2 regions of the Clostridium sp. LY3-2 genome follow, and region 1 is predicted to be linked to the other one. Evidence: riboswitches for the same ligand, from Rfam matches in the RefSeq annotation. Region 1 holds a riboswitch; the other holds the start of a gene.
The links. Region 1 has a riboswitch for lysine ahead of M4I33_RS08885 (Na+/H+ antiporter NhaC family protein). Riboswitches for the same ligand answer to the same signal wherever they lie in the genome.
Positions count from the first base shown of each region.

Region 1 (13,016 bases):
TTAAGTATATTCTCAATAGGGATGAGCCCTTGCAGTATGCAAATTGCAGCAAGTGCTGTACAAGTTATAGCAAATAATACATTAAAACATCATGGTGGAGATTTAGCGATAGGTGCTATGACTATAGTATCTAGTGTAAGCTTAATATTCCTTATGCCTATATTTGGTTTAAATCAAGGTTCGCAACCTATAATAGGTTACAACTATGGAGCTAAAAAGTATCATAGGGTTAAGGAAACTGTTAAATACGCGTCTATAATAGCAACTATAATAGTTGTTATAGGCTGGTGCATAATTCAATTTATGCCACAAGTATTAATTGGAATGTTTAATAAAGACCCGGAACTTGTAGGAATTGCAACAAACGGACTTAGAATTTATTTATTTATGCTACCTGTTATAGGTTTCCAAATAATAAGTTCAATCTACTTCCAAGCTATAGGTAAAGCTAAGATATCTATGTTCTTAAGTTTATTAAGACAGGTTATTTTATTAATACCATTGATGCTAATATTACCTAAGTTCTTAGAACTTGATGGAGTTTGGTTATCTGGTGCTATAAGTGACTTCTTATCAGCAGTTATAACAGGAATAATATTCTACGCATCAGTTAGAAAGTTGAAAGAGCCAGAAGATTTATAAAATGATTAAAAGCAGACTAAGATTTCTTAGTCTGTTTTTTATATTACTTATAGAATTTAAAAAAGTAACTTAAGTTACGAGTAAAATTAAAGCTTTAATATATAATATTAAGTATATAATAATAGTATCGGTCTATATAGATTTAAGGAGGGGAGATAATGAGTGAGAATAATTCACCAAAGATTCCGATTATGGTAAGTGGAACTCATTATGGAAATTTGCAAAAAATAAGAGACGGAAAAAGAACTTTTGGAATAACGCCACACATACCAGGTGGCTTTATCAGTATAGAAAATTTAGAAAAAATAACAAGTGTAGCTAAAAAGTATAATGGTGTTATAAAGATAACTTCAGGTCAAAGACTTCTTATAACAAATCTTAATGGTGAGGATTTACCTAAGATTTGGGAAGAACTTGGGATGGAGCCAGCCGTAAAAAAACAAAACTCTGTTAAAAATGTAGAGATGTGTCCCGCTGGATTTTGTAAGAGGATGAAGCTAAACACTATAGGTATAGGAATGAAACTATCTAAAAAGTATCAGTGGATGGAAGTTCCGTGTAGAACTAAGATAGGTGTAGCTGGATGTAGAAATGCTTGTGGAAGCGTGTACTCTAAAGATATAGGAGTTATAGGGGATAAAGAAGGCATAAGAGTAACTGCTGGAGGTTCAGCTGGATATACTCAAAGAGCTTCAGATGTTATAGCTACTAATTTATCAGAAGATGAAACTTTAAAGCTTGTAGATAATATTTTTAAAGTGTATATAGCAAATGGAAATCCAGGTGAAAAGCTTGGAGACTACATAGATAGAGTAGGAATAGAAGAATTTAAAAAAATGGTTTTATAAAAAAATCCCAAAGGATAGAGAAGTTAAGTTCTCTATCCTTTGGGATTTTTAATTATCTAACGTCAATATAAGCATCTGCTACTTTTTTAAAGCCGTTATCTATTAAAGTTTCAAACACTAAAAGTCTAACTTCTAGGCTTGATGGGATTCTATTTTCATTACAGATAAAGTTTATTCCGTCTTTAACTGATGATGTTAGAATTGATAAATCACTTTCAGTAAGTGAAAAGTTTGCATCTTTTGCAGCACTTAAAATACTTTGGTGAATTTTATTTTCTTCAAAATTGACTATTTTACCATCTCTTTTAATAATTTTCATAAAATACCCTCCTTATTATAAATAAAGCAATTTTTATTTATGAAAAAAGAAACTTAAAAGTAAGTTTCTTTTAATTCTAAAAATTATAGTATTCCCTCAGTTTTAAGAATATCTTCAAGCTTTTGAAGTTTCTCGTTTAGAGATATGAATTTTTCTTTTATATCGTCTTTTGATATTTCTTCGTTGTCTAATCCAGTTTCTAAATCTTCAACAGTTTTTAAAGCTTCTTCTATATCTTGTTGTGCTAATTTAAGGTTTGATTCGTTCATGTTTTTTTCTCCTTTTGAATACCATCTATTTAACTTAAGTTTATATAATTATCCTATCACTACTAAAAGACCAGTGCAAGGCATATATTTAATTGTTAACAGTACTTATTTTATGGAGGTTTTAATGATTAATTATATTTGGTTTTTTATGATTTTTTTGGGAATTATAGTTGCCTTATTTACTGGTAATGCAGATAAAATAACAGAAGCTATAGTTAACGGAAGTGATGGAACTGTTAAATTTATTATAGGTTTAGTTGGAATAATGTGCTTTTGGAGCGGTGTTATGAAAGTTGCTGAAAAGAGCGGTTTTACAGGTAAGATAGCTATAGTTTTAAGACCTATTTTAAAACTATTATTTAAAGATGCAGCTAAAGATGAAAAAGCGCTCGGGGCTATAGTTATGAACATAACGGCAAATATGATGGGACTTTCAAATGCAGCAACACCTTTTGGAATAAAGGCTATGGAAGAGATGGATAGATTAAATAAAGATAAAGGAACAGCTTCAAATGATATGGCTTTATTTTTAGTTTTAAATGCTGCCTGTATTCAGTTAGTTCCAACTACTATAATTTCTATAAGAACTGCAGCTGGGTCAAACAATCCAGGGCTTATAATTTTACCTGCAATTATAACAACAGGGATAGCTGCTATAGTTGGAGTTGTTTGTTGTAAAGTTATGCAAAGGCATTTTTAAGGGGGAAGATATATGGAGTACTTTACTAAAAGTGTTATACCTTTTATAGTTTTAATAATTTTAGGCTACGGGATGATAAAAGGAAGAAAGGTATACGAATGGTTTATAGAAGGTGCAAAAGAAGGTCTTCAAACTTGCCTTAGAATTTTTCCTTGCCTTTTAGCTATGTTAGTTGCGGTTCAAATATTTAAAGGTGCTAATCTTTTAGATATGATAAATAGGATTTTAGCTCCAGTTTCAGGGTTTATAGGGCTTCCAGAGGAGATAGTGCCTTTAGTTTTACTTAAGCCAATCTCAGGGAGCGGCGCTATAGGGATGTTTACTGAAATAATAAATACTTACGGGGCAGATTCTTTTATAGGAATACTAGCATCTGTAATTATGGGAACTACAGAAACTATATTTTATACTATAACTGTTTATTTCGGTGCAGTAGGTATAAAAAAGATAAGGCATACTTTGTGGGGCGCAGTTATGGCAGATGTTACAGCTGTTTTAGTAGCTATATTCATAGTAGGTCTTATAATATAAAAACATATCCTATAATATGTAAAATATGTTAAAATATATTATGGGGGTGGATTTATTGATAAAAATAGATGGAGTAACTAAAATATATAATAAAACATATAAAGCAGTTGATAATTTAAATTTAGAAATAAAAGATGGAGAGATTTTTGGAATTTTAGGACCAAATGGTGCAGGAAAAACAACTACTATTAAGATGATAACTGGAATTTCAGAAATAACTAAAGGAAATATAAGTATAAATGGAATAGACATATCAAAAGAAGGGATAAAGGCTAAAGAGCAGTTTGGATACGTTCCAGATAGCCCTGATATGTTCTTGAAATTTACGGGACTTGAATATATTAATTTTATGGCTGATGTATACTTTGTATCTTCAGAGGATAGGAAAAAAAGAATAGAGGATTTATCAAAAAGATTTTCTATGGAAAATGCTTTAGGTGATAAGATTCAAAGTTATTCTCACGGTATGAGACAAAAAATAATTATTATGGGTGTTTTAATTCATGAGCCAAAGGTTTGGATCTTAGATGAACCTTTAACAGGGCTTGATCCTAAGTCAGCATTTTTATTAAAGGAAATGATGAGAGAACACGCAGATAAAGGAAATACAGTAGTATTTTCAACTCACGTTTTAGAAGTTGCAGAAAAATTATGTGATAGAGTATGTGTTATTAGAAAAGGAAGGCTTGCTTTTTTAGGGACTTTAGAAAGTATGAGGGAGGAATCTAAGGAAAATGACTCTTTAGAGAAAATGTTCTTAGAGATGACAGAAGATGAGAAGTAGGCTTTATATATGTTTAAAGTTTTTCTTTAAAAATAGCTTAAAGGAGCTATTTAATTTTGGTAGTAACCCTTTAATTGGAGTAGGGCTTTGCGTTTTAGTTTGCTTTCTTTTAAACTTACCATTAGTTTTATTAGTTAATGGTTTATTTAAGGCGTATGAATCTTTAAATCAAGTTGGAAGCTTAATATCATTACTATTATTTATAGGTGCTTCTTCAACTTTTATTATGGGGATATATACTGTTTTTAATAATTTCTTCTTTTCAAATGATGTAGATTATTTGATGCCTTTGCCTTTTAAGCCAGGAGAAATAATGCTAGGAAAGTTTGTATCTACTTTTATTGTTTTATATTTTTATGCAGCAATAATAATACTACCATTACTTCAAATAGGAGATATGGCAGGGTATAGCAGTGCATATTTTATAATGGTATTTGTAGTTATAATACTTTTACCTATACTACCTTTAGGGTATTGTATACTTATTTCATTATTACTTATGAGGTTAACAAACGTTAGTAAAAATAAAGATGTATTTAAAATAATCGGCGGAGTTTTAGGGCTTGCCTTTGTAGTTTTAATAAATAGAGTAACTTCAAATTCTTCTTTTAGTGAAACTGAGATGGTAGAGATGCTAACTAAAGAAAATGGGATGATGGATGTTTTAAACGGAGCATTTATAACTAATAAATTTGCAGCAGAAGGATTAGTTTCTGTTGGAAATTCAGGAAGCTTTAGTAGTATTTTTATATATGTAATAATATCTATTTTAATTATTGCTTTTGTTTATTTTTTAGGACAATTTTTCTATAAAAAAGCTATTATGGGTTCTTCTGAAACCTTTAGTAAAAAAGAAAATATACTTAAAAACAAAAAGGTTAAGCTAGAAAAAGAATCACCTTTAAAAGCTTTAATAAAGAGGGATTTAATTATAATATTTAGAACACCTTCATTTTTCTTAAACTGTGTAGTTATGCTTATATATTTTCCAGCTATAATATTTGTAACAAGTTCTACAGGAAATCTTGTAGATATAGGAGGAGAAGCTTTATCTAAAACTGGGTTTGTAGATTTTTATTTACCTATGGTAGTAATGCTTCCTTCTATGATATTTATGACTGGATTTGGACTTGCAGCGCCAAACGCATTAAGCAGGGAAGGAAAAAATGTAATAATATCTAAATATATACCAGTAGATTATAAGGTTCAATATAAGGCTAAAGTTATATCGTCTTTAATTATAAATATGTTAGGAGTAATTATTTCTATAGCATTTCTTATATACTTAAAGATGCCTTTTAAAACAGTAGTTTTAGGAGGGATATTATCATTTTTATCTGTTTTAGTAATAACTCTTTTTGGGGTTTATATGGATTATAGCAATCCAAAGTTAGATTGGACAGATGAAAAGCAGTGCGGTGATGGAGGAATCAAACACCTTATAAACTTTGTTTTATTAATAATACTTGGTTTGATTTTAGGTGGAAGCGGATATGTAATAGGAAAGAGTACTGAGTTTAGCATAAATACAGCAGCGATTGTAGTGTTTGCACTAAATGTAGTTGTATTAATAAGTATAGCGCTAGCTCTTTATAAGATGAGTTTAAATCGTGTATTTAACACTTATAAAGAACACGAAATATAAAAGGATGCTTTGCACTAAAACATAGTGCAAAGCATCCTTATTTTTATTTAATAAATTTAGAATTTACTTTATCTACAAGTAATGCAATAGCATTATCTCCTGAAACGTTACAAGCAGTTCCAAAACTATCTTGAGTTATATAAAGTGCTATCATTAAAGCAAGTTGAGCTTCTGAAAAACCAAGGTTAGACTGAAGAACACCAAGGGCTGCCATAACAGCACCACCAGGAACTCCAGGGGCTGCAACCATTGTTATACCAAGCATACCGATAAAACCTAGCATTTGAGGGAATGTATAATTCATTCCGTTTAGAAGCATTACAGCTATAGAACATGCAGTAAGTGTTATTGTACTACCTGATAGATGAATAGTTGCACAAAGGGGAACTGCAAATTCACGAACTCCCTTTGAAACTCCATTTTTTTCAGCTACTTGTAGATTTACAGGAATTGTAGCTGCAGATGATTGAGTCCCTAAAGCAGTTAAATATCCTGAAACTTGATTTTTTAAAAGTGTAAATATATTCTTCTTAGTTAAAGTACCTGCAATAGTAAATTGTATTAAAATAATAAAAAATTGCATTGCAAGTATTATTAAAAATACTTTCCAAAATACTGAGAAGATTGTTTTAACTTCTCCAGTGTAAGTCATGTTAGCAAATATTCCTAAAATATGAAGAGGTATTAAAGGGATAATAACTACCTTAATAACTTTTTCAATTATACCTTGGAATTCGTTTGCCATATTATATAATGTTTTTCCTTTTATTGAAGCTATCCCAAGCCCTAGTAAAAATGCTACTAAAAGAGCAGTCATTACTGGCATTATTGGGGGCATGTCCACCACAAAATAAGGAGATAGTAAGCTCTCTTCAGGGTTTTTAGCATTGCCTATATTTTGCATTTGTGAAATAAACATAGGAAATGTTTTTGAAGAGACAAAGTATGAAATAAGACCAGCGATTATAGTTGATCCGTAAGCAAAAATCGTAGTAACTCCAAGCATCTTTCCAGCTGAAGAACCAAGATCTGCTATACCTGAAACAACAAAACCTAATATTATTAATGGTATTATAAATCCTAAAAAGTTTCCAAAAATTGAGTTAAAGGTTACAAATATCCTCACGAATTCTTTAGGCATAGTAGAGCCTATTAAAACTCCTAAAATTATGCCGATTATTAATTTCGGAATGAGACCAAATTTTTTCATATGTTTTCCTCCTATACACAAGTGTCTTTTATATGATAACATATAAGTATATAAAAATACATAATATATTTTAAAATAATAAAATTTCTAGTAAATAAAAGGAAAAATATATTGCTATAAAGAATATTAATATATTAAAGTAAAAACTATGGGGATTATATATTTAAATAATAAATAAAAAGAATTGGGGGCTAAAATTATGGAAGAAGAAAGATTTTATGTGGTAAACGAATCAGTTTTACCTGATGTATTCTATAAAGTTATAGAAGTTAAGGAGCTTATACATACAGGCAAGGTTAAGGACATCTCAGAAGGTGTAAAAAAAGTAGGTATAAGTAGAAGCACGTATTATAAATATAAGGATGCAGTATATCCAATGTCAGATGGGGTAAATAGTAAGAAGATAACAATAGTTTTATTATTAGAACATAAAGCTGGGGTTTTATCTAAGGTATTAGACTTTATTGCAACTAATAAGTTAAATATTTTAACAATTAATCAAGATATTCCTATAAACATGACAGCTAATGTTACAATAACATTAGACGTATCAAAGATAAAAGGTGATGTTAAAAAATTCTTATTTAAAGTAAATGAATTTGAGGGAGTAGTTAAAGTTAGGGTACTTGCAGTAGAATAAAATTAAATATTAAATATATAATCTTTTAAAGGAAGAAGGAATGGCAAATTGAAAAAAGAGGTATTTCTAAGAAACAGAAAGCATTTATTAGAAGACATATGTGATAATTCTCTTGTAATCTTATTTGCAGGGAATGCACCTAAAAAAACAGCAGATGAGAGTTATAGTTTTACGCCAAACAGAAACTTTTATTATATGACAGGGATAGATGAAGAAGATCATATATTCTTAGCATATAAAAAAGATGATCAAATAATAGAAAAGATGTTTATAAAAGAGATAGATGAAGAAAGAGAGAAATGGCTAGGTAAGACTATAAGAAAAGAAGAATTAGAAGAAAAAAATGGAATTAAAGACGTTTCATATTTAGGAGAGCTTAAAGGTTACTTAAATAAAATTATAGGTGAAAGTGAAGATATAAATATTTATCTTGATTTAGAAAGAGATAGTTTTGATTCACTTCCAAGTATAGCTAGCACCTTCTCAAAAAAATTAAAAAATAAATATCCTAGTGTAGTTATAAAAAATATCTATCAAAAGTTTGCAAGTCTTAGATTAGTTAAATCAGATGAGGAAATTGATGAAATGAGAAAAGCTATAGCTATAACTATAGAGGGTGTTAAGTCACTTATGACTAATATAAAACCTAACTTAAAAGAATATGAAATGGAAGCTTATTTTGAGTTTGAATGTAGAAGAAGAGGCGTTTTTGACTATGCTTTTAAAACTATAGCAGCAGCTGGAAAAAATGCAACAGTTCTTCACTACGTAGATAATGATGATACATTAAAAGATGGGGACTTAATGTTATTTGATTTAGGAGCTCAATTTAATTACTATAATGCTGATATATCAAGAACTTTCCCTATAAACGGCAAATTTTCAAAAAGACAAAAGGAAGTTTATGAAGCAGTTTTAAGAGTAAATGAAAAAGTTATAAAAGAGCTAAAACCAGAAGTTAGCTTTTTAGAGATAAATAGTTTAGCTAGAGACTGGATTGCAGAAGAATGTATAAAACTTGGATTAATAAAAGATAAATCAGAAGTTTCTAAATACTATTTCCACAGTATAGGTCACAGCTTAGGGTTAGATACTCACGATATAGAAAATCCAGGTAGAAATACAATTCTTAAACCAGGTATGGTCTATACAGTAGAACCAGGAATCTACATACCAGAAGAAGGTATAGGAGTTAGGATAGAAGATGACGTGTTAATCACATCTGGTGGGAATGAAGTTCTTACTAAAGATATGATTAAAAGCGTAAATGAAATTGAAGATTTTATGAAAAAAAGACAAAACTAGTTATTTTAAATGATAAAGTGTTAAAAAACCGTTGCAAAAAATAACAAAGTACTATACAATTAACTTAATTAATAAGTGAATAATTTGAAGAGATAGAGGCGCGGCCTTTAAGAGTAGTCTTATGGAGTTTAAGCAAACTTTGAAGTAAGATAAAAGGAAATGCCGCCGAAGGAAGTTAGATAAGCTTTAATCTACTATCCTGGGTTTATGCATAATATGCATAAGACTGTCACAGATTAAATTTGTGTTGAGCTATCATTCAATGGATTCTACGGAAACTGTAGAACCTTGAGTGCTATCTCAAGGTTCTTTTTAATATATAAAAATATTAGAGCCTTACAAATATTCACAAAATAAAAAGAGGGGGCTTTAAATATGAGAAAAAGCAGAAATTATTTATTATTTTTATTAACTTTCGTTCTTGTAATAGGAACAGGGGTGACGGTGTTTGCAGCTGAGGTAGACCCTGGCACTTTAAATTCAGAGAACTATGGAATTTTAACTATAATTCCACCGCTAGTAGCTATAATACTAGCATTTATAACTAAAAATGTAGTCATATCGTTATTTGTAGGAACGATAGCTGGGTGCTTTATGCTACAGCTTGTAGATAATGCATTTTTACCATCTATTTTAGGATCATTTTTAGATTTTATTCAAAGAGTTTTAAACTCACTTGCAGACCCTTGGAATGCAGGAATAATAATTCAAGTTTTAGCAATTGGAGGAGTTATAAATCTAGTAGCTAAAATGGGAGGGGCAAGAGCTATAGCAGAAGCCCTTGCAAAGAGAGCAAAAACACCTAGAAGTGCACAAATAGTAACTTGGTTTTTAGGAGTTTTAGTATTTTTTGATGATTATGCAAATTCACTTATAGTTGGACCTATAATGAAACCTGTAGCAGATAAACTTAGAATTTCTAGAGAAAGACTTGCATTTATAATAGATGCAACAGCAGCACCTATAGCAGGGCTTGCTATAATTTCAACTTGGATAGGATTAGAAGTAGGACTTATAAACGATTCATTTACTCAAATAGGTATGAATGTAGATGCTTTTGGAGTATTTTTACAAACTATACCTTATAGATTTTATAATATTTTAATTTTAGCATTTGTAGTTATTACATCACTTATGCTTAGAGATTTTGGACCTATGAGAAAAGCTGAAATAAGAGCAAGAAAAGGAATAAAAGAACCAAAAGCAGAACTAGAAAATCTTACAACAGAAGATGAAATGCAAGTTAAAGAAGGTGTTAAATTAAGTGTTTGGAATGCAATAATACCGATAGGAACTCTAATAGTAAGTGCCCTTGCAAGCTTTTACTATAGCGGGTACACAGCTATTATGGGAGGAGAAGATAAGGCACTTATAGAACTTATTTCAAATTCACCATTTTCATTTAATTCAATTCAACAAGCCTTTAGTGCAGCAGATGCTTCAACAGCACTTTTCCAATCAGCAGTTCTTGCATCTATAGTTGCAATAGTTATGGCTGTAGCTAAAAAGATTTTTACAGTTTCAGAAGCGGTTGACGTTTGGGTTGATGGAATGAAAGGACTTATTATAACTGGTGTAATCTTATTACTTGCTTGGTCTTTAAGTTCAGTAATAAAAGATTTAGGAACAGCTAAATACTTAGTAACACTTTTATCAGATTCTATACCGATGTTCTTACTTCCAAGTATTATTTTTATACTAGGTGCAGTTATATCATTTGCAACAGGAACAGCATACGGAACTATGGGAATACTTATGCCACTTGCAATTCCTTTAGCTAATTCAATATCACCTGATATGGGATATATAGTAATGAGTACAAGCGCGGTATTAACAGGTGCGATTTTCGGAGATCACTGTTCACCTATTTCAGATACAACTATACTTTCTTCTATGGGATCTGGATGTGATCACATAGAACACGTTAAAACTCAAATGTGGTATGCACTTTTTGTAGCTGGATTTACAATACTATTTGGGTATATACCAGTTGGGTTAAATATACCAGTATATATAGTATTACCAGTAGCAATACTAGTAATGACTGTAGCAGTAAGATTTATTGGAAAGCCTGTAGATAATACTTAATAATTAGCTTAAAAAGAGAGTGCTATAACAGCACTCTCTTTTAATATCTTTAAAATACATAAACCTTTTTGTATCAAAAAACATCACATATAAATATATTATTATAGAGAAATATTATATAAAGGAGAAAATGATGTTTTTTACAAGTGGGGGCATATTTGGAGAAGTTTTTTCAGTAACGTTTGTTAATGATATTTTTCAAACTATAGATAGATTAGAAAGTTATAATGACGTGCCGATGATAGAATTAGATGATATAAAATTATTTATGAATGAGTATGATGATAAGTTTGTTATCGAGGGGTTATTCCCAGGGGTAGATAAAAGGGATTTAATAATTGATTATAAAGATGATTATATAGACGTTAAAGTAAAACTTGATAACTATATAAATTCTTTTGCAGATAATAGATTTAGAAGGACTTTTTACGTTCCAGATGTAGATATATCAAGACTTAATATATCTTATAAGAATGATGTTTTACATTTTGAATTACCTAAGTTATTACTTAAAAAATCAGAAGATGTTGAAATAATTGATATATATGATTATGAAAATGAATAATATATGGGAACTACACAAAATATAAGTGTGGTTCTTTTTCTTTTCACAGATATTTGTATTTTAAGTTAATATATGCAAAAATAATTATAAGAGATTTAAAGGGGGCATTGAATTGAAGACAAAAATGATAATTGAAAATTTAAGAAAAGAAATGAAAAAGAATAATATAGATTATTATATTATTCCAAGTTCAGACTCGCACGGGAGTGAGTACGTTTCTGACTTTTATAAATCTAGAGCTTATGTATCAGGTTTTACAGGTTCAGCTGGAATTCTTTTAGTAGGTTTAGAGGAAGCTATACTTTGGACTGACGGAAGATATTTTATACAAGCAGAAAAACAATTAGAAGGTTCTGATATAAAGCTTTATAAAATGAGAATACCAGGATGGCCGACTATTGAAGAATATTTAGAAGCTAATGTTAAATTCGATCAAACTATAGGTTTTGACGGAAAGACATATAGCTTAGAAAACTATATGAAGCTTCAAAAAATAGCAGAAAAAAGATGTATAAATCTTAAAACTGATATGGATTTAGTAGGTGAAATATGGGAAGATAGACCAAAGCTTCCTAAAGAAAAAGCTTTTATTCATGATGTTAAGTACTCAGGTAAAAGTGCAAAAGAAAAGTTAAACGAAGTAAGAGAAGCTATGGAAAAGCTTGAAGCAGAAAATTATATAATTTCTTCTTTAGATGATATAGCTTGGCTATTTAACATAAGAGGAAATGATGTTAAGTGTAACCCTGTAGTTTTAAGTTATGCAGTAGTTACAAAGGATAAGGCTATATTATTTGTTTCTTTAGATAAGTTTTCTAAAGAAGATATAAGTGTTTTAAATAATAATGGAGTAGAGCTTAAAGAATACGAAGAGATATTTAACTTCGTTAGAGTTTTAGAAGGTTCTATACTTATAGACCCAAACAAGACAAACGCGAGTATCTATAAAAGTATTAACGAAGAGTCTAGTATTATTGAAGATTTAAATATAACAACGAAGCTAAAAGCTGTTAAAAACGATATAGAAATAAAAAATCTTAAAGCATGCCAAATTAGAGATGGTGTAGCTATGGTAAGATTTATGAAATGGCTAAAAGAAAATATAGGTAAGATAGAAATAAGTGAAATTTCAGCGTCAGAAAAATTAGAAGAGTTTAGAAGCCTTGGAGAGCTTTTTAAAGGTATAAGCTTTGATACTATAGCAGCTCATAAAGAGCACGGTGCTATGATGCATTACTTTCCTACAAAGGAAAGTGACTACACTTTAGAAAGATGTGGTTTTTTACTTATAGATTCTGGAGGACAATACTTAGACGGAACTACAGATATAACTAGAACCTTTGTACTAGGGGATTTAACAGAGGAAGAAAAGAAAGATTTCACTTTAGTTTTAAAAGGGCATATAAACCTTATGAGAACTAAATTCTTAAAAGGAACTACAGGTTCTAACTTAGATATAATGGCAAGAAA
Region 1 covers NZ_JAMDLQ010000025.1:109,314-122,329, forward strand. The annotation lists gene M4I33_RS08830 (MATE family efflux transporter) at 1-642, shown strand, start outside; gene M4I33_RS08835 (NAD(P)/FAD-dependent oxidoreductase) at 801-1,490, shown strand; gene M4I33_RS08840 (ATP cone domain-containing protein) at 1,543-1,809, opposite strand; gene M4I33_RS08845 (hypothetical protein) at 1,893-2,078, opposite strand; gene M4I33_RS08850 (nucleoside recognition domain-containing protein) at 2,203-2,778, shown strand; gene M4I33_RS08855 (spore maturation protein) at 2,791-3,309, shown strand; gene M4I33_RS08860 (ABC transporter ATP-binding protein) at 3,365-4,093, shown strand; gene M4I33_RS08865 (hypothetical protein) at 4,083-5,738, shown strand; gene M4I33_RS08870 (dicarboxylate/amino acid:cation symporter) at 5,782-6,948, opposite strand; gene M4I33_RS08875 (ACT domain-containing protein) at 7,148-7,588, shown strand; gene M4I33_RS08880 (aminopeptidase P family protein) at 7,637-8,893, shown strand; lysine riboswitch at 8,979-9,156, shown strand; gene M4I33_RS08885 (Na+/H+ antiporter NhaC family protein) at 9,269-10,981, shown strand; gene M4I33_RS08890 (Hsp20 family protein) at 11,115-11,546, shown strand; gene M4I33_RS08895 (aminopeptidase P family protein) at 11,659-13,016, shown strand, end outside.

Region 2 (5,969 bases), on a different contig from region 1:
CTAAAACAAAGAGACTTCTAAAAAAAGATAGATTAAACGGTAAAAAATAAAAAGCACACATGTGAATTAAACTTTCGCATGTGTGTCTTTTTTTAACTAATAATTTGAGATAAATAAAATAATTCATCTTTAAATTTTTTTAGATCTATAAATTCATCAAATGCACTTGATGGATAAATAATATTTTCTCTTTTTTCTAAATAAGAAAGCAAACTATCATATGATTTTTTAAACTCACCCTTATCTCTATATAGAAGTGTCTTCATAAAATACAAATCCTTAAATTCCTTATATACCTTTAACCATTTACTTATAAACATCTCTTCTTCATCAAAACATTTAAGCATATGAAGAGCTTTTACTTTATTTATAATAAGTCTTGGTAATTCTTCAATCCAATCTCCACAGTCGCATTTTAAAAGGGATATGTTATACATCTCAAGGGCTTTTTTAAAATTATTTAGCCTTCCATATTCGTTTCCTAGCTTAAAATAATATTCTCCATCTCTTTCTTTATTATTAATTGAATTATATATCTTTAAATTTCTAGAAACCTTACTTTCTAAATTCACTAAATTCTTATCATTTCCAAAGTGCTTTATTTCTAAAGTTGTGTAATTAATTTTTTCTCGCCCAAAGGTATTTATTATTGATTTTAAGGCACTCTCCCCGATTTTTCCGCTAAAAAATATATCTCTATCTTTTTTAATTAATCTAATATCATTAACGGCGCTTCTCTTAACCCTATCTAAAATTCCACTTACTCTAAAACTTATAGCTACATATTCATCTTCTATTACATTTTTTAAATTTTCCGAACTAAAACTATCTAATTCCTCATCGCAATCTAAAAATAGCACCCACTCTGAGTTTGCTTTAGATATTCCAAAGTTTCTTATCTTTGAAAAATCATTTTCAAAATTCACTTTAAATACTTTATCTGTAAATGATTTTGCTATCTCTACCGTTCTATCTTTAGAACCTGTATCTACAACTATAATCTCATCTACAAAATCTTTAGCACTATTTATTGCATTAGAAATAAGTTTTTCTTCATCCTTAGCTATTATACAAAGACTGATTTTACCCATATCTTCCCCTCCTTAACATAAGTATATTGATGTAATTATATATTTATGCTAAAAGAGAATAATTAAAATAAAGGTATTAATTTTTATAACTTTGTATTTACTTTTAAAGGTTTTAATACTTTGAAAATATATCTTCTATAAATATTTAAGACGCAAAAAAACTACCTAAAATGAATCTTCCTTAAAACCCTTAAGTGATTAATTCAAAATTAGGTAGCTAATCTTTTAAATAATATCTGTATTTTGTGTATCTAATTTATTCTTGTGGTAGTTAAATATATAAAAAGGTACGCCGATTAACATAAGGATGAATCCCCACATTACTGTTTCTGCACCAGATCCATAAATAGTCCAAACAGAATAAATAAATGCTAATAAAGGAATAAATGCTCTCTTTACGAATATTCCAAAGTTAAACTTCTCACCTTTTTTAAACATTAGCATTATTTCAGCACAAGAAGTTAATAAATATATTGGTAAGAATGATAGCGTAGCAAGTAATGTTATAAAAGTAAATGCTGATACCATACTCTTTTGGAAATTCATAACTAATAATATATTAACTAAAACTGACCCTGCAATTAATGCATTAGCTGGTGTTTTATGAACTGGGTGAAGCTTTCCAAAGAATTTTGGGAATACTCCATCTTCTCCTGCTGCAAAAGCAACACGAGCTGTAGATAAAAGCCAACCTATTGTTGTACCTAATATACAAATTACAACTGCAATTGTTATTGGTCTACCGATTGATGAACCTAAAATATTTGTTAATATATCAGTAAGCGGTGCTTGACTTTGTGCAAGTTCAGCATTTGGCATAGCGCCCATACTTGCAACACTTATTAATATATAAACACAAGCTGCAATTATCATTCCGTAAATAGTACTCTTTTTAACGTTTTTCTCTGGATTTTTAATTTCACCTGCTGTAACACTTGCACTTTCTAGACCTACGAAAGCCCATAAAGTTGAAGTTGCTGCAAGAGGAATAGTATTTAATCCTTTTCCTGTTGGTATCATAGGTGTTATATTAGCTACATTAAAATGTAATAAAGCTACTACTACAAATATAGCAAAGAATGCAATTTTAAATACTGTTGCTATAGTTTGAAGTTTACCAGCTTGTTTAACACCAACAATATTGATTATTGTGAAAATCCAAAGCATAGCACTTGAAAAGATAATTGAATATAGTGGATTTGATAAAGCTGGTATAATAGCTGCACTATAACTTGTAAGAGCTACTAAAATAGCTGCATTTCCAATCCATGAACCGTTCCAGTATAACCATGCACATAAAAACCCTGCAAATTCTCCAAAGGCGTGTTTAGTATATTGGTAAGGACCTCCAGTAACTGTAAACTTTGATCCTAAGTTCGCAAAGGATAACGCTATAAGGATTGAACCTAATGATGTTATAACCCAAGCAATAATTGTTGCCATTGGCCCTGATAATTGCGCTAAGGTCGCTGGAAGCATAAATACTCCAGAACCTATCATGTTACCACAAACAAGCATGGTAGCCATAAACAGGCCAATCTCTTTTTTTAAATTTCTTTCTTCCATTTTTTCCTCCTAAGATGTCTAGGGTAAAAAAATAACCCAAAGGCTAGTCTTTGAGCTTGAATTACAAACAACAAAGATAGCACTCCACAAATTTTTTTGTGACAGTCTTGCATATATTTTATACAAAACCAGCGTATATTTTTAAAGCTTTATATATACACTTCGGCAACAATGCCTTTCATATTAATTCACTGCTGCTTTACTCCTTAATACTACTTTTCATTATTGCGACCTCTATCTTACCCAATATTTAATTCTACTACGTAATTGTAACAAATCTCAGAAAAATGTCAAATAGTATTATTATTTGTCTATAAAATTGTTTTTTAATAAATTATCTATTTATCAATTATCCATATAATAATTTTATATTTTGAAATTGTTTACAGTTTATTTATAATATACTTTTAATTATCTAGTCTTTTATCTATTATACATTTTTTAGTATAGCTTTTAATTTTTTACTTAATACTTTTTTTCTATATAAAATTTTATGATACGGAATATTTTTATTATCTGAAAAATTCTTAAGGCTACCTCTAGATTCATCTTTAATTAAATGCTTGCAAAGTTCTTTTTCTTCTATATCTAACTTTTCTATAGAGTCTAATAGCCTCTGAACTTCCATATTTTCCATATAAATCTTTTCAATAGTTTTCTCATCTTCTAATAAGTCTATTATTTCTAAGCCTTCTTCATTTGTTACATTTAAACTAGTAGTCTTTTTGTTTTCGTCGTTTTCCCTTCTACAAAGGTAGGCGAAATTATTATTTAAAGCAAACTTTAAATATGCTCCAAAAGAACTACTTTTTTCTTCATCAAATTCTTTTATAGCTTTTAATATAGTTAGTACCCCATATTGATATAAATCTTCAAACTCATACCCTACTATATACTTATACTTATTTAAATTTTTATATAAAAGTGGCTTATATTTATTAATAATAATATTTTTTGAAATTTCATCATTATTTTTAGCTTTTAAGATTAATTCCATACCTTTTTATTCCCCCTTAACTAATCTCTACATATATTATATATGTAAAACTTAGCTAAAAGTAGAAAAAATACGAACAAATGTTCGCATTTTTTATTCTTCTTTTAGGAACTCATAGAATTTTTTTAAAGTTTCTCGCTTTTCATCGCTTAATTCAGTTATATCTAAATATACTTTTTCATCTTCTTTCTTCAAATCACTATATCGATTTTTCTTAAGACCGATTATGTAAGTTGATATAGTTGAGGTTAACATAGATAAAAATCCTATTCCAGATAACATTAACATTACAGCAATAAGCTTTCCTTCTGCAGTACTTGGACTTACATCTCCATATCCTACAGTAGTTAATGTAACTAAACTTAACCAAAGAGCATCACTATAGCACTCTATGTTTCCTTTACCCTTTTCAAAGAAGTATATAGTAAAAGAACCTAAAGCTGTTATAAACCCAGTAAAAATTATTAATTGAAGAAATCCTGTAGAAAATAAAAATACTTTCATATTATCTAAAATCCTAAGTATATAAGTTACTACTCTAAGAAGTTTAAATATGCTTCCAAAGCTTCCACTAATAAAAAATTGAAAAGGAATTAACGCTATATAATCTATTTTATTTTTTCTTATAAATTTTAAAGGTTCTTTAACCAAAAAACATTTAATAATTCCATCTATTAAAAAAATCACATAGATTATGTTATCAGCCCTTTCTAAAAACATTGATTGCTCACTTGATACACCTTTATTAAAATTTAAAACCACGACTAAAACCGCTATAACTGATAAAAAACCTATGAAAATATCATATATTATTTCTATATTCTTGTTTTTTATAAACTCTTGCATTTAATTCACCCTTTATCCCCCTAATTAATTTATTAATAAGTCACATTTATATTTTAATACATATAATATAATGATTAAACCATTAGACCTCTTAAAATTAATATATCTCTTAAAATAAAAAACACCGTAAGCTATTAACTCTAGCTTACGGTGTTTTTATAAAATTTATGCAGTAACTTCTCTGTCATTAATATCTACTGATATTGAACTTTTCTTTGAAACTTCTTCTTCTACTTTTACAATTTCTGATTCCTCTTCTTTTTCTGATTCTTCCTTTAAAATTATATTAAGTAAAAGTGCAGTTATTGTTCCTGTTGTTATTCCTGATGAAAATACCATCTTTAAACCTTCAGGTAGTCCACTTATAAGTTCTGGTCTAAATGTTACTCCAAGTCCAAGCCCTAAAGAAGTTGCAATAATTAATAAATTTCTGTTATTTATATTTACCTTACTTAAAGTTTTAATTCCAGCTGCTGCAATAGTTCCAAACATAACTATTCCAACTCCACCTAGTACAGGTTGAGGCATTATGTTTATAAAAGCTGCAAACTTAGGTGAAAATCCTAAAAGGATAAGTAATATACCTGCCATAGTAGCAACTGATCTACTTGCATTTCTAGTTAAAGGAATTAATCCTACGTTTTGGCTAAATGTTGTGTTTGGAAAAGATCCAACTAGACCTGCTGCCATACTTCCAACACCATCTGCTAAAACTCCTCTTGATAATCTATCTTTACTTGAATCAACCTTTGATACTTCGCAAATTGTAGATAAACATCCAACAGTTTCTACTGTAGTTACAAAATATGCTGGAATAAATGCTAAAGCGTATGCTGGGTTAAAGTTTACTCCATATTCTAAAATTTTAGGAATTGCAAAGAAACTTGATTCTTTAACTAAAGTAAAGTCTACCATTCCAAGTCCTATACATAAAACATATCCTATTCCCATTCCAATTAAAATAGCTGCGCTACTAACTAAGCCTTTTCCGTATCTATTAATTAATAAAGTTATAATCATTACAAATAAAGCGATTGAAACATTTCTTAAACTGCCATAATCAGAAGAACCAACTCCTCCAGCTGCCCAGTCCATAGAAACAGGAAGTAAAGTAAGCCCGATTAGACAAACTACAGTTCCTATAACAAGTGGTGGGAAAAACTTCATTATTGGTCTTATAAAGAAGCTTAAAATAAATTCTAATAAAGAACCTAATATAGTCGCCCCTATTATTCCAGGTAAACCAGCAACTGAACCAACTGCAATTGAAGGTGCTACAAAAGTAAAGTCTGTCCCCATTACACAAGGAAGTTTTGAACCTACTTTTCCAATTCCCTTAGCTTGAAGTACTGTAGCTATCCCAGAGGCTAAAATAGAAGCACTTAAAAGTGCTGTAGATGTTGCACCATCAAAGCCAAGGGCTCCAGATACAACTAAAGGTACTGCTATAATTCCTCCAAAGGCTGCAA
Region 2 covers NZ_JAMDLQ010000005.1:176-6,144, forward strand. The annotation lists partial or broken gene M4I33_RS00265 (threonine/serine exporter family protein) at 1-50, shown strand, start outside; gene M4I33_RS00270 (glycosyltransferase family 2 protein) at 93-1,091, opposite strand; gene M4I33_RS00275 (APC family permease) at 1,317-2,657, opposite strand; lysine riboswitch at 2,727-2,902, opposite strand; gene M4I33_RS00280 (sigma-70 family RNA polymerase sigma factor) at 3,088-3,654, opposite strand; gene M4I33_RS00285 (potassium channel family protein) at 3,748-4,500, opposite strand; gene M4I33_RS00290 (uracil-xanthine permease family protein) at 4,666-5,969, opposite strand, start outside.
Region 2: another riboswitch for lysine. It lies ahead of M4I33_RS00275 (APC family permease); the one in region 1 lies ahead of M4I33_RS08885 (Na+/H+ antiporter NhaC family protein).